Regions from separate parts of the Methylobacterium oryzae genome, predicted to be linked through region 3. Evidence: predicted binding sites of a transcription regulator. Region 3 holds the regulator's gene; each other region holds the start of a gene.
What was found. Region 3 encodes PhoB, which activates phosphate uptake and scavenging genes when phosphate is short. Its sites were predicted from a motif close to TGTCATNNANCTGTCAT; they were not measured.
Positions count from the first base shown of each region.

Region 1: ppk2 (polyphosphate kinase 2) is a predicted target of PhoB. The motif match lies at 1,872-1,888, and genes of this name have one in related genera.
Region 2: LXM90_RS26385 (UDP-2,3-diacylglucosamine diphosphatase) is a predicted target of PhoB. The motif match lies at 1,647-1,663, and genes of this name have one in related genera.
Region 4: LXM90_RS27410 (inorganic phosphate transporter) is a predicted target of PhoB. The motif match lies at 1,309-1,325, and genes of this name have one in related genera.

Region 1 is NZ_CP090349.1:869,828-873,306, forward strand. Features, by position in the region: gene LXM90_RS04045 (LLM class flavin-dependent oxidoreductase) at 1-115, shown strand, start outside; gene LXM90_RS04050 (response regulator) at 244-624, shown strand; gene LXM90_RS04055 (hypothetical protein) at 640-1,500, opposite strand; gene LXM90_RS04060 (hypothetical protein) at 1,558-1,833, opposite strand; gene ppk2 (polyphosphate kinase 2) at 1,988-2,935, shown strand; gene LXM90_RS04070 (hypothetical protein) at 3,014-3,262, shown strand.
Region 2 is NZ_CP090349.1:5,527,372-5,530,850, reverse strand. Features, by position in the region: gene LXM90_RS26390 (glycosyltransferase family 4 protein) at 1-770, opposite strand, end outside; gene LXM90_RS26385 (UDP-2,3-diacylglucosamine diphosphatase) at 781-1,578, opposite strand; gene LXM90_RS26380 (aminotransferase class V-fold PLP-dependent enzyme) at 2,116-3,324, shown strand; gene LXM90_RS26375 (D-2-hydroxyacid dehydrogenase) at 3,428-3,479, shown strand, end outside.
Region 3 is NZ_CP090349.1:2,426,123-2,429,601, reverse strand. Features, by position in the region: gene LXM90_RS11620 (protein-disulfide reductase DsbD family protein) at 1-1,356, shown strand, start outside; gene phoB (phosphate regulon transcriptional regulator PhoB) at 1,536-2,231, opposite strand; gene phoU (phosphate signaling complex protein PhoU) at 2,354-3,073, opposite strand; gene pstB (phosphate ABC transporter ATP-binding protein PstB) at 3,183-3,479, opposite strand, start outside.
Region 4 is NZ_CP090349.1:5,743,776-5,747,254, forward strand. Features, by position in the region: gene LXM90_RS27400 (DUF1045 domain-containing protein) at 1-3, opposite strand, end outside; gene LXM90_RS27405 (ceramide glucosyltransferase) at 29-1,177, opposite strand; gene LXM90_RS27410 (inorganic phosphate transporter) at 1,375-3,003, shown strand; gene LXM90_RS27415 (hypothetical protein) at 3,093-3,344, opposite strand; gene LXM90_RS27420 (MucR family transcriptional regulator) at 3,348-3,479, opposite strand, start outside.

The DNA.
Region 1 (3,479 bases), 1.6 Mb from region 3:
CGCCGGGACGACGCTGCGCGACCATCTCGGCCTCGCGCGGCCGGCCAACCGCTTCTTCCCGCCCGACGCCCCGCCCGACGCCCCGCCCGACGCCCCGGCTCGGCCAGGGGGCTGATCGACCCGCCGCGCGGGCCGGCGCGGTCCCGCGCCGTCGGGGTGCGTGGCGGATCATGCGAACGGCGCGAACCTCCGGTCGTGTCGCGCGGTTATTCTCGGATCGTCGCGCGCCGATGGGAGGGGATCGTGCCCGAGGCTGTTCCGCCCCTGTCCGGGTGCCGCGTCCTCGTCGTCGAGGACGAGTATCTCATCGCCAGCGAGGTCAAGCGCTGGTTGCACAGCGCCGGGGCCGAGGTGATCGGCCCGGTCCCACGCGCGGATCTCGCCCTGGACCTGATCGCCGAGCAGACGCCCGACGCCGCGGTGCTCGACGTGAATCTGGGCGACGGGAACAGCGTCTATCCGGTCGCCGAGCGTCTCGGCGTCCTCGGCGTGCCGTACCTGTTCGCCACCGGCGACGTGCGGGTCACCGGCGCCCCGGCCGAGGCGAGCCGGCCCATCCTGGAGAAGCCCTTCGTGGCGGCGGAGCTGGTCCGGGCCGTGACCCGACTCGTCGCGGCCGCCTGAGGCCGCCGCGCCGCCTCAGAGAGGGCCCGGCCCGGGATGCGGGCCCATGCGCCGGCGGTCGTGCTCGATGGCGAAGACGTGGGCGTAGAGGTTCGCGACCCAGCCCCGCCCCTCGACCGTGAGGTCGAGGAACCGGATCGCGTCCCCGATCACGGGCTCGATCTTGCCCCAGAAGAACGACGGGTAGCGCTCCGCGAGGTCGGCCGGGCTGTCGTAGCCGAGTTCCGCGTTGACGCCGATCTCGGCGAATTCGTGGAACAGGGCGTTCAATTTGCGCGGGTAGAGCGGGTCGCCGAGCTGACCGATCAGGTCGGCCGCCCGCAGCAGGCCGGCCTCGGTCCCGGTCTCGCGATGGGAATCGTCCTCGGGGACCGGGAAGCGGGTCAGCTCAATCGCCCGGATGACCCGGGACGCGTCGACGAGATCGTGCGTGCCGAAGCGCTCCTGCACGGCCAGCTTCGAGCGCTCCACGTGGTAGGGTGCCAGCGCCGCGTCAGAGGCGCCCCGGGGCAGGCTGACGGTCGTGCCCTGCGCGTCGATGACGAAGGCCTGCAGCCGGTCTCCGGCGCAGACGCCGCGCACGTAGCCGATGTCGTGGTAGAGGGCGGCCAGGATCATGTGCAGCCAGTCCTCGGGCGTGATGCCCTGCTGCAGGAAGCGGCCGCGGAGGATGTCCTGGGCGACCAGGGTGACGAGGGCCGTGTGGTCGCCGTCATGGTAGAGGGCGTCGCTCCCGACGATCCGCTCGATCGTCAGGCGCGCCGCGGCCTCGATGATCTCGGCGTAGCGCGGCTCCCGGCTGCCGAAGGTCCGCTGGTAGGTCAGGGCCAGGTGCTCGCCGAGGGCGTCGGCGAGCATCTTGGTCGCGTCGAACATGGGATCCTCGCCGTCAGCTGCGTCGGGCGGCGCCGCGCCCGGCCGGGTCGATGGAGATCACGCGGATCGCCCCCCGCGATCGACGAGCCGCTCCTCGAGATAGGCCGCCGCGTCCGCGTAGAGTTCGTAGCGGCGCAGCAGCACCGCCCGCTTCTCGGCCTTCGTCGCCGCGTCGAGCTTGGCGCGGGCCCTGTCGGCGCGGGCGCGCAGCTTCCCGGCGAGCTTCTCGAAGGCGGCATCGATGCGCGCGCCGACCTTCTCGCCCTCGGCGCGCGCCGGATCGGGGTCGTCCCGCCGGCGCTTCGGCCCGGCCCTCTTCGCTTCTCCAGCCATGACGCATCTCCGGTCGCCCCGATCGGTGGCGGAACCGTATGACGGAACGATCACGGGCGCGACATGGGATCGGCCGCCGCGGGCGCGGCGCTTTCTCAGGCGTGTCACGGAACGCTGCTCTAGGTCGGCCCCGCGACGCGCAGGAGAACCGGCGATGCGGCCCGACGACAGCTCTGCCCCGGATGCCACCTTGAATGCCAACGCGGATGCCACCCTGGAGGCGATCCGGCGTGACCTCGCCGACAGCTACGACGAGGAGCTGGAACTCGGGCTCGAGGAGGATCGCCTCGACCGGCTCGCGGCCGAGCTCGGCGGCGCGCCGCCCGATCATCTCGACCGCAAGGTCTATTTCCGCGCGCTGCTCCGGCTGCAGCACGAGCTGGTCCGGCTCCAGGACTGGGTGCAGGACCGGAAACTGCGCGTGGTCGTGCTGTTCGAGGGCCGCGACTCGGCCGGCAAGGGCGGCGTGATCAAGCGGATCACCCAGCGCCTCAATCCCCGCGTCTGCCGCGTCGCCGCCTTGCCCGCCCCGAGCGAGCGCGAGCGGACGCAATGGTATTTCCAGCGCTACGTCTCCCATCTGCCCGCCGGCGGCGAGATCGTGCTGTTCGACCGCTCCTGGTACAACCGCGCCGGCGTCGAGCGGGTCATGGGCTTCTGCACCGAGGCGGAGGTCGAGGAGTTCTTCCGGTCGGTCCCCGAATTCGAGCGCATGCTGGTGCGCTCCGGCATCGTCCTGGTAAAATACTGGTTCTCGATCACCGATGCCGAGCAGGAATTCCGCTTCCGGATGCGGATCCGCGATCCGCTCAAGCAGTGGAAGCTGTCGCCCATGGACGTCGAGTCGCGGCGCCGCTGGGAGGACTACACCCGGGCCAAGGAGGACATGCTGGCGCGGACCCATATCCCCGAGGCGCCCTGGTGGGTGGTCGAGGCGGTCGACAAGCGACGGGCCCGCCTGAACTGTATCAGCCACCTGCTCGACCAGATCCCCTACGGCAGCGTGGAGCACCCGGCGGTCCACTTGCCCGAGCGCCTGCGGCACGCGGACTACGTGCGCGGCCCGGTCCCCGCCGCGATGCTCGTTCCGGCCGCGTTCTGATCGCGGCGCGGAGACGGCGCGGGAGTCGTGATCCTGTCGCGGTGGCGCGGCTATAGCGCCGCCATGGCGAAGCGCCCCATGACTCTCGACCTGTTCACGACCCTGGATATCGTCGATGACGACGTCTCGGCCGTCGTCGACGCCTATCTGGCCGATCCCACGCCCGGTTCGGTGGCGTTCGGGGACGGCTTCCGCATCGATCCCGCGGCCGCGGTGGCCTCGCATCCCTTCGCCCGGACGCTGATCGATCAGCCCTGGGCCGATGCCGGGCTGCGCCGGGCCGCCATCCGCGCCGCCATCCTGCTGGCGGAGCCGGAGCGGGTCTGACCGGATCGGCCGCCTGTCGCGCGATATTCGTGGGGCTGGCATGCCGCTTCCATCGCGCTGGCATACCGCTGTCATGTGGCCGTCATGGGCGGGATGGCAGGTCGCCGCCACGGCGAACCTCCCGACCCTATGCCGCCACTCCGCCCGCCCGGTCCTGCCGTGGCGGGCTTTTGTATGCCCGCGGCTCGGCCATCGCGACGACGCGCGTCGGATCCTA
Region 2 (3,479 bases), 2.9 Mb from region 3:
AGGCTCGGGAAGACGAAGACGTCGCAGGCCGCGTAGACCGCCGAGAGGTCCGCGCCGGTGCGGGTGCCGAGGAAGTGCGCCGCCGGCGCGAGCGCCTGCAGCCGCGCGCGGTCCGGGCCGTCGCCGACCACCACCTTGGTGCCGGGCAGGTCGAGGGCGAGGAAGGCCGCGACGTTCTTCTCCACCGCCAGCCGCCCGACGTAGAGGAACAGCGGCCCCGGCAGGCCGGCGAGTTCCGCCGGCACGGGCGTCCCGGGCTCGGCCGGCCGGAACCGCTCCGTGTCCACGCCCCGGGTCCAGCGCATCAGCCGGCCGAAACCCCGCGCCGCGAGCTCGCCCTGGAGCGAGGCGGTGCTGACCATCGTCCCGCGGGCGGCGCCGTGGAACCGGCGCAGGTACGCGTAGGACCACGCCTCCGGCACCGGGGCGCGGGCGGCGAGGTATTCCGGGAAGCGCGTGTGGTAGCTCGTCGTGAAGGGCAGGTCGTGCGCGAGGCAGTGCCGGCGCGCCGCGAGGCCGACCGGCCCCTCCGTGGCGATGTGCACGTGGCTCGGCCGCTCGGCCCGCCAGCGCGCCGCCACCCGCTCGCGCCCGGCATAGGCGAGGCGGATCTCCGGGTAGCCCGGCAGCGGCAGCGAGCGGAAATCCGCGACGGACAGCAGCGTCGTGGCGAAGCCGTGCTCGGGCGCGCGCCGGACCATCTGCTCGAGGGAGCGCACGACGCCGTTCACCTGGGGGTGCCACGCGTCGCTGGCGATCAGGAGCTTCACGGCGGCGCCCTCACGCCACCGCGCGCCGGCCCGGCAGGGGCTGCGGCACGACCTCGGCCTCCCGCGCCCGCAGGAGGCTCGGGTAGTGCAACACCTCGATGCGGCCGTCGTAGTGCTCCACGAGCCCGGTGCAGGATTCCACCCAGTCGCCGGTGTTGAGGTAGCGCAGGTCGCCGATCGGCCGGTCCGCGGCGTGGTGGATGTGGCCGCAGATCACCCCGTCGGCGCCCTGGCGGCGGGCCTCCTCGGCCAGGATCGTCTCGAAGCGGCCGATGAAGCTCACCGCGTTCTTCACGCGCAGCTTCGCCCAGGCCGACAGCGACCAGTAGGACAGGCCGAGCCGCCGCCGCACCTTGTTGATCAGCGTGTTGAGGGAGAGCGCCAGCGTGTAGGCGCCGTCGCCCAGATGGGCGAGCCACGGCGAGTGGCGCACGACCATGTCGAACTGGTCGCCGTGGATGACGAGGTAGCGCTTGCCGTCTGCCGCCTCGTGGATCGCGGTCTCGGCGAGTTCGATGCCGCCGAAGCTCGTGCCCACGTAGTCGCGCAGGAACTCGTCGTGGTTGCCAGGCAGGTAGACGATCCGCGCGCCCTTGCGGACCTTGCGCAGGAGCTTCTGCACCACGTCGTTGTGCTCCTGCGGCCAGTACCAGCCCGAGCGCAGCTGCCAGCCGTCCACGATGTCGCCGACGAGGTAGATCGTGTCGGCGTCGTAGTCCTTCAGGAACGACAGCAGCAGGCCGGCCTGGCAGCCGCGCGTGCCGAGATGCAGGTCGGACAGGAACAGCGTCCGCACGCGGACCGGCATCTCCTCAACCTCGGCCACGGCACCCTCTCCCGGCGGCTGAACGGTGCCGGGATCCAGAGCGCGATCCGATCTCAGTTTGATGACGCGGGTTCCGACGGGGCGGAAAGACTTCGGTGTGCGGTGCCGCGAAGCCTCTCAACCGGAGCGTAGCTTCGTTGCGTCGCACAAAAAATTTTTTTGGCAAGTTCCGGAAGTTTTTCCGGTTTTCCTTTCGAGCTTCACCGCCTCATAATACCAAGAACCGGCCGCTCGGCACGAGCACGGCCGGACCTTGACAGGAAGGCGGCGAGGACGGCCCTGGAGCCGTTGGACGGGACGGCAATTCGGAGGCGACCGGCGCGCGGGGGCGCGCCGCGACGCGAGCGGCGTGAGGCCGCCTGCCGCTCCGCGGAGACCCCCCGATCACGGCAGAGGATGGCGTTCGAGGGGGTGCGGCGCGAGCCGCTCTCGACGGCGCCGGACCGACTCCCTGAGGACGCTTGGACAACCCGGTGCGGGTTCACGCCCGCGCGCAATGGACTTTTCGGAGGAAACATCATGGCCGCAACCCGGCGCCCCGGTCGCAACCACCTCTTCATCCCGGGCCCCACCAACATCCCGGAGCGCGTCCTGCGCGCCATGCACGTGCCGTCGGAGGATCACCGCTCGCCGAGCTTCCCCGAGCTGGTGAAGCCGCTCCTGCAGGACTCCAAGATGGTGTTCGGCTCGACCGCCGGGACGGTCATCCTGTTCCCGTCCTCGGGCACCGGCATCTGGGAATCGGCCCTGTCCAACACCCTCTGCCGCGGCGACACGGTGCTGACCTCGCGCTACGGCCAGTTCAGCCACCTCTGGGTCGACATGGCCCAGCGCCTCGGCCTCGACGTGGTCGTCCAGGAGGAGGAGTGGGGCACCGGCGCCGATCCGCAGAAGATCGAGGAGGCCCTGCGCGCCGACAAGGACCATAAGATCAAGGCCGTCATGGTCGTCCACAACGAGACCGCCACCGGCGTCACCAGCGACATCGGCGCTGTGCGGAAGGCGATCGACGCCGCCGGGCACCCGGCTCTGCTGTTCGTGGACGGCATCTCGTCGATCGGCTCTCTGCCGTTCGAGATGGACGCGTGGAAGGTCGACTGCGCCATCGCGGGCTCGCAGAAGGGCTTCATGCTGCCGGCCGGCCTCGGCCTGATCTGCATCAGCCCGAAGGCGCTCAAGATCGCCGAGAGCGGCACCGGCCGCAACGACCGGCTCGGCCACGCCTACTTCGCCTGGAAGGACCAGCTGGCCGCCAACGCCACCGGCTACTTCCCCTACACCCCCGTCCTGCCGCTGCTCTACGGCCTGCGCGAGGCCCTGGCGGTCGTGAAGGAAGAGGGGCTGGAGAACGTCTACCACCGCCACCACGTCCTCGCCGAGGCGACCCGCCAGGCGGTCGCGGCCTGGGGCCTCAAGCCCTGCGCCAAGGAGCCCAAGTGGAACTCCGACACGGTCACGGCGATCGTGGTGCCGGAGGGCGCCGACGCCGCCAAGGTGATCACCCACGCCTACGAGCGCTACAACCTCTCGCTGGGCGCCGGCCTGTCCAAAGTCGCCGGCAAGGTGTTCCGCATCGGTCACCTGGGCGACCTGAACGAGCTGTCGCTGCTGGGTGCCATCGCGGGCGCCGAGATGGCCATGATCGATTGCGGCATCAAGGTCACGCCGGGCTCGGGCGTCGCCGCGGCCTCCAGCTACCTGCGCGAGAATCCGCTGCATAAGGCGTGATCTGCGCACGCGATCGGGGCGGGACCGGGTTGCCGGGCCCGCCCCGACGCGCAAGTAAGAACAAGACTATCGAGGAAACCGCCCGTCGTACGAGAGGGGTCCTATGACCAAGAAGATCGTGTTCCTGGATCGTGAATCCCTCGATGCCAGGGTCC
Region 3 (3,479 bases):
CGCCGGCTCGCCTTCGCGTACGGCGACGAGCCGGTCCTCCCGGCCGCCGCGGCGCCGGCCGCGACCGCGCCGCCCGCGACCGCGCCGGCCGCCGCCGACTTCGACGCGCTGACGCTGGCGACCGCCGCGGCCTTCGCCTTCCTCGGCGGCCTGATCCTCAATCTGATGCCCTGCGTCTTCCCGGTCCTGTCGATCAAGGTGCTCGGCCTCGTGCGGCACGCGGGCGAGGGGCCGGCTCGGCTGCGGCTCCACGGCCTCGCCTACACGGCCGGCGTCCTGGCGAGCTTCCTGGCGCTCGCCGCCGCGCTGATCGGCCTGAAGAGCGGCGGGGCCGCGATCGGCTGGGGGTTCCAGCTCCAGTCGCCCGCCATCGTGGCGGGGCTCGCCTACCTGCTGTTCGCGATGGGCCTGAGCCTCTCGGGCGCGGTCCATGTCGGAGGCCGGCTCGCCGGCCTCGGCGACGGCCTCACCCGGCGCGGCGGCCTGAGCGGCTCGTTCTTCACCGGCGTGCTCGCGACCCTGGTGGCGACGCCCTGCACGGCGCCGTTCATGGGCTCGGCGGTGGGCTTCGCGCTGACCCAGAGCGCCGGCGTGGCGCTCGCCGTCTTCGCGAGCCTCGGCCTCGGCCTCGCCCTGCCCTTCCTGCTCCTGACCCTCTGGCCGCCGGCCCTGCGGGCGCTGCCGCGGCCGGGCGCCTGGATGGAGACCCTCAAGCAGGTGCTGGCCTTCCCGGTCTACGCCACCGTGGCGTGGCTGATCTGGGTGCTGGCGCAGCAGGTCGACCCGCGCGGGCTGCTGGCGGCGCTGATCGGCCTCGTCCTCGTGGGCTTCGCCGCCTGGGCCTGGGAGCACGGCCGCGCCGCCCCGCCGCGGGCCGGCCGGGTCGCGCAGGCCGCCGCCGCGCTGGCGCTGATCGCCGTCGGGGCCCTCGCCGTCACCCTGCCCCGGGACCGCGCCGCGCCGGCCGCGCAGGCCGCCGCCGACGGGATCGAGCCGTTCACGCAGGCGCGCCTCGACGCCCTGGTCGACGCGCACCGCCCCGTCTTCGTGGACATGACCGCCGCGTGGTGCATCACCTGCGCGGTCAACGAGGCGACCTCGCTCAACACCAAGGCCGTGCGGGCCGCGATGGCCGAGCGCGGCGTGACCTACATGAAGGGCGACTGGACCAACCAGAACCCCGAGATTACCCGCCTCCTGGAGAAGCACGGGCGCAGCGGCGTCCCGCTCTACCTGCTCTATACCGGGACGGGAGAGCCCCAGGTGCTGCCGCAGATCCTCACCGAGGGGACGGTCCTGGCGGCGCTGGAGGCGGTGCCGGCCGCCTCGGGCCGGAGCGCGGCGCTGGCGCGCTGAATCCCTGGAGACCGGGACGCGCGGATCTTCGCGGGCCCGTCCCACCGTCTTTGCGAGCGGAGCGAAGCAACCCAGCAGCGCCGCGCGCATCGGCGTCCCGCCGCCCTGGGTCGCTTCGCTGCGCTCGCGATGACGGTGCGCCGGAGCGAAGTCCTATCCGGACGGCCAGTGAGGCCGCCTCAGGCCTCCAGCGAGAAGGTCTCGTCGAAGGCGTAGCCCGAGCCCCGGACCGTACGGATCGGGTCGGTCTGGCGCGGGCCGTTCAGCGCCTTGCGCAGCCGCCCGACATGGACGTCGACGGTACGCTCGTCGATGTAGACGTCGTGGCCCCACACCCCGTCGAGGAGCTGCTCGCGGGAGAAGACCCGGCCCGGCGCCAGCATCAGGAATTCCAGGAGCCGGAACTCCGTGGGGCCCAGATGCAGCTCCTCGCCGCCGCGGCGGACGCGGTGGCCGGTGCGGTCGAGTTCCAGGTCGCCGGCCGCTAGCCGGTCCGAGACGTGGGCGGGCTTGGCCCGGCGCAGGAGCGCGCGGATCCGGGCGAGCAGCTCCGGGACCGAGAACGGCTTGACGATGTAGTCGTCGGCGCCCGTGCCGAGACCGCGGACGCGGTCGCCCTCCTCGCCCCGGGCGGTGAGCATAATCACCGGCAGGCGCTCGGTCTCCCGGCGCGCCCGGATCCGGCGGCACAGCTCGATCCCCGAGAGGCCGGGCAGCATCCAGTCGAGCAGGACGAGGTCCGGGATCCGCTCCGCCAGGAGCAGCTCGGCGTCGTCGCCGCGCGCCGCCGAATCCACCAGGAAGCCCTCGGCCTCCAGGTTGTAGCGGAGCAGCGTGCTCAGGGCCTCCTCGTCCTCGACGATCAGGACTTGCATGCTCACGTTCGAAGACTCGTTCTGCGGGCGGTCCCCGGATGGTGCAGGAGGCGCCGCCCCGCCTCAACCCGCACGGAGAGTGACCCCGGCCGCGCCCACAGGAAGGCGCCGGGGTCGGCGCCTCACGGCGCCTGCACGCCGTCCACGGTCGCGTAGTTCGACGCGTCGTTCTTCGGCCGGTCACCCGCCAGCGTCTCGCCCGTGGCGAGGTAGTGGATCGTCTCGGCGATGTTGGTGGTGTGGTCGCCGATGCGCTCGACGTTCTTCGCGCAGAACAGGAGATGCGTGCAGAACGAGATGTTGCGCGGATCCTCCATCATGTAGGTCAGGAGCTCGCGGAACAGGGAATTGTACAGGGCGTCGATCTCGCCGTCGCGCTCCCAGACGTCGTGGGCCGCCTGGACGTCGCGGCTCCCGTAGGCGTCGAGCACGTCCTTGAGCTGACCCTCGGCGAGGTCGCTCATGTGGCGCACGCCGAGCACGATCTTCTGGGCCGGCGCCTGGTCGGAGATCGCCACCACGCGCTTGGCGACGTTCTTGGCGAGGTCGCCGATCCGCTCCAGATCGCCGGAGACGCGGATCGCCGAGATGGTCTCGCGCAGGTCGATCGCCAGGGGCTGGCGCCGGGCGATCAGCAGCACGGCGCGCTCCTCGATGTCCCGCTGCAGCGCGTCGAGGCGCTTGTCGGCGAGGATCACCGCCTGGGCGAGCGTGTCGTCCCGGCGCACGAGGGCGTCGGTCGCCTCCGCGGTCATCTTCTCGGCGACGCCGCCCATCTCCGAGATCGAGCGACGCAGGTTCTCCAGGTCGGTGTCGTAGGAGGTGACGATATGGCCGGGCATGGCGGATCCTTCGATGGGGTCCCGGGGACGGCCCTCCGGGAGGCTTGCGGGACCCGCCGGCGCGCCGGAGACGCGAGCGGCGGTCCCGGGACCGGAGCGGCCCGGCAGACTAGCCGAAGCGGCCGGTGATGTAGTCCTGCGTGCGGCGTTCCGTCGGGTTCATGAACATCCGGTTGGTCGGACCGAACTCGACGAGCTGCCCCAGATACATGAAGGCGGTGAACTGCGAGATGCGCGCCGCCTGCTGCATGTTGTGGGTGACGATCACGATGGTGAACTCGTCGCGCAGCTGCTCGATCAGCTCCTCGATGCGGCCGGTGGAGATCGGGTCGAGCGCCGAGGTCGGCTCGTCGAACAGGATCACCTCCGGCTTCTGCGCCACCGTCCGGGCGATGCACAGGCGCTG
Region 4 (3,479 bases), 2.7 Mb from region 3:
CACGTCAGGGCCTCCGATCGCCGGGCGGTCAGGCCGTCGGCGCGTAGGTGCGCGCGTCGGCGGCCCGCCGGGGGCGCACGTCCATGGCATTGCCCCGCCACACGATGGCGCTCCGCATCCAGGCGCCGACCCAGATCGCCGGGATCAGGGCGTCGCGCGCCAGGAAGGCGGCCAGCGTGCGGGGCGAGCGGTGCCAGCCCGCGCGGAGAGCGAGCCGGTGCTCCGCGGCATAGCACAGGGCGGCGAGGCCGGCAGCGCCCGCGAGGCCCGCGAGGCTTCCGGCCCAGAGGGCGACGAGGAGCGCCGGCAGCAGGACGCCGCTGCCGATCTCGGGGGCGAAGAACAGCGGGAAGGTCACGCGGCGCAGGCGCGCCCAGCGCAGCTGCCGCGCCCAGACCTCCCGGAAGCCGCGCGGGCCGAGCGGCTGCTCGAACGGGCTCGCCACGAGGTGGACCCGCTTGCCGGCGGCGCGCACGAGCTTGGTGGCGGCCGCGTCCTCGGCGATCTCGGCCGCGAGCGCCTGGAGGCCACCCTGCGCCTCCAGGAAGGGCTTGTGCCAGAGCATGCTCTTGCCCTGCGCGAAGCCCAGCCCGAAGGCCTCGGCGGCGTATTGCCAGCGCGCCTGCAGGGTGTTCAGGAAGGCGCACTCCACCTCCGCCATGAAGCTGCCCGGGCGGGCGCCGGCCGGGGTGGAGCAGACGAGGCCGGTATCGGCGCGCCACGCCGCCTGCAGCCGCTGGAGGTAGTCCGGCGGCATGGCGACGTTGGAATCGGCGAGCACCACCCAGTCGTGGGCGGCGGCGCGCCAGCCGCGCAGGCAGTTGTTGAGCTTCGGGTTCGCGCTGACGCGCTCGTCGCCGAGGATCAGGCGGGCGGGCACGTGCGGGTGGGCCTCGATCAGGCGCTCCACCATCGGGACGATCGGGTCGGCCGGGTCGGCCACGCAGAAGATCAGCTCGTAGGACGGGTAGTCGAGGCGGACGCTGCGGAGGAGCATCTCCTCGCTGTAGGCCTCGACCCCGCGCAGGGGGCGGACCAGGGAGACGGGCGCGCCGTCCGGGAACCGCGACGGGCCGTGGTCCCGGCCGAGGCGCCGGGCCGCGACGGCGATGCTGCCGATCTGGACGACGGCCAGGAGCGCGCCGAGGGACAGGGCCGGCACCGTGGCGTCAATCATGCGGATCCCTCGTGCGATCGGGCGAGCGGTCCGGTCCGCTAGCGGCCGGACCGCGTCAGGCGTGTGACAGCGCCGCCCGACGCTCTCGGACACGCACTCGGACACGCTCGCCGACGCGCGGCGTCGCGGGCCGTCACCCAACCGTCACCGCGCGGTTTTAATCCCCGCTCACCACGAAAGATTCCGCGCGAGGGTTCATGTCCGATACCGCCGTGATGCCGTCGGGAGCGGTGGGAGGCCGGAAGGCGGGCGGCCCGCGCCTCGACCACGGGATGCATCTCGGCGGGGTGGTGGCGTTCCTGCTCGTCCTCGTGGCGGGCCTGGGCTACGCGGTGGTGAGCCTCATCGCGGACATGAACGCGGTCGGGGAGGCGCCCCTGGCCTACGGCGCCTTCGCGCTGCTCGGCCTCGCCCTGCTGATCGCCCTCGCCTTCGAGTTCGTGAACGGCTTCCACGACACCGCCAACGCGGTCGCCACGGTGATCTACACCCACTCGATGCCGCCGCTCGTCGCGGTGATCTGGTCGGGCGTCTTCAACTTCCTCGGCGTGATGCTGTCCTCGGGCGCCGTGGCCTACGCGATCGTCACGCTGCTGCCGGTCGAGCTGATCCTCAACGTCGGCTCGCACGCGGGCTACGCGATGATCTTCGCGCTGCTGCTGGCGGCCATCATCTGGAACCTCGGGACCTGGGCGTTCGGGCTGCCGAACTCGTCGTCCCACGCGCTGATCGGCTCGGTGCTCGGCGTCGGCCTCGCCAACCAGCTGATGAACGGCGGCGACGGCACCGCGGGCGTCGACTGGACCCAGGCGCTCAACGTGTTCAAGGCGCTGCTGTTCTCGCCGGTCTGCGGCTTCGTGCTCGCGGCGCTGCTGCTGCTCGCCCTGAAGGTCACGGTCCGCCGCAGGGACCTCTACGAGGCGCCCGCGGGCGAGGCGCCGCCGCCCCCGTGGATCCGCGGCCTGCTGATCCTCACCTGCACGCTGGTCTCGTTCTTCCACGGCGGCAATGACGGGCAGAAGGGCATGGGCCTGATCATGCTGATCCTGATCGGCGCCGCCCCCACCGCCTACGCGCTCAACCGCACCATGGCGGACGACACGACGCCCGCCTTCGTGCAGGCCTCGACGGCGGCGAGCGCGGTGTTCTCCGCCCGCGCCCCCGGCGCCGCGGTGCCGGACGCCGCGGCCGCGCGCCGGACCGTGACGGAGGCGCTCAAGACCAAGGCGCTGAACACGCCGCCCGTCTACGCGGCGCTGGCGGCGCTCTCGAACGACATCGCCGCCAGCGTGAAGAATTACGGCGCGATCCGCACGGTGCCGGCCGCCCAGACCCAGAACCTGCGCAGCGACATGTACCTCGCCGCCGACGCGGTGCGCGTCCTGCCGGGCGCCGGGGCGGACTTCTCGGAAGCCGACAAGGCCGACCTGAAGCGCTACGCGGGCCTGCTCAACGACGGCACGCGCTACATCCCGGGCTGGGTCAAGGTCTGCGTCGCCCTGGCGCTGGGTCTCGGCACCATGGTCGGATGGAAGCGCATCGTCGTCACGGTGGGCGAGAAGATCGGCAAGACCCACCTGACCTACGCGCAGGGCGCGTCGGCCGAGATCGTCGCCGCCGGCACGATCGGGCTGGCCGAGCTCTACGGCCTGCCGGTCTCGACCACCCACATCCTGTCGTCGGGCGTCGCCGGCACGATGGCGGCCAACGGCTCGGGCCTCCAGATGTCCACGGTGCGCAACATGGCGCTCGCCTGGATCCTGACCCTGCCGGCGGCGATCACCCTCGCGGCCGCTCTCTTCTACCTCCTGCGCCACGTGTTCTGACGCGGGTCCGGCCGGACGGGCCGGAGACCGCGCTCCGCCCCCCGACGAAGTGACCCGGTCTCCGGCCTCCCGCAGCGCGCCACGGCGCTTCAGGAACTCGCCATCGCCCGCACGAAGGCCAGGCAGGTCCGGCGCGCCGCCGGACTGTCGATCGCCACGAAGGCCGAGACGAGGTCGGCCGCCTGGGTCATGGCCGCGTCGGGCCGGTCGGCATCCGGGTAGAAGCTCGCCACCGGCACGTCGAGGATGCCGGCGATGCGGCTCAGGGCGTCGCTCGTGCGCGCCGCCCCCGGTACCGGCGCGCGGTCCCGGGCCGGATCCGCGGAAGCGTCGGGCGCCATCGCTCAGGCCGCCTTGTGGCCGAGCTGGATCGCCCGGGCGATCTCCGAGCGCCGCGCGGCGTAGCCCGGGGCCACCATCGGGTAGTCGGCCGGCAGGCCGTACTTCGCCCGGTACCGCTCGGGGGTGAGGCCGTG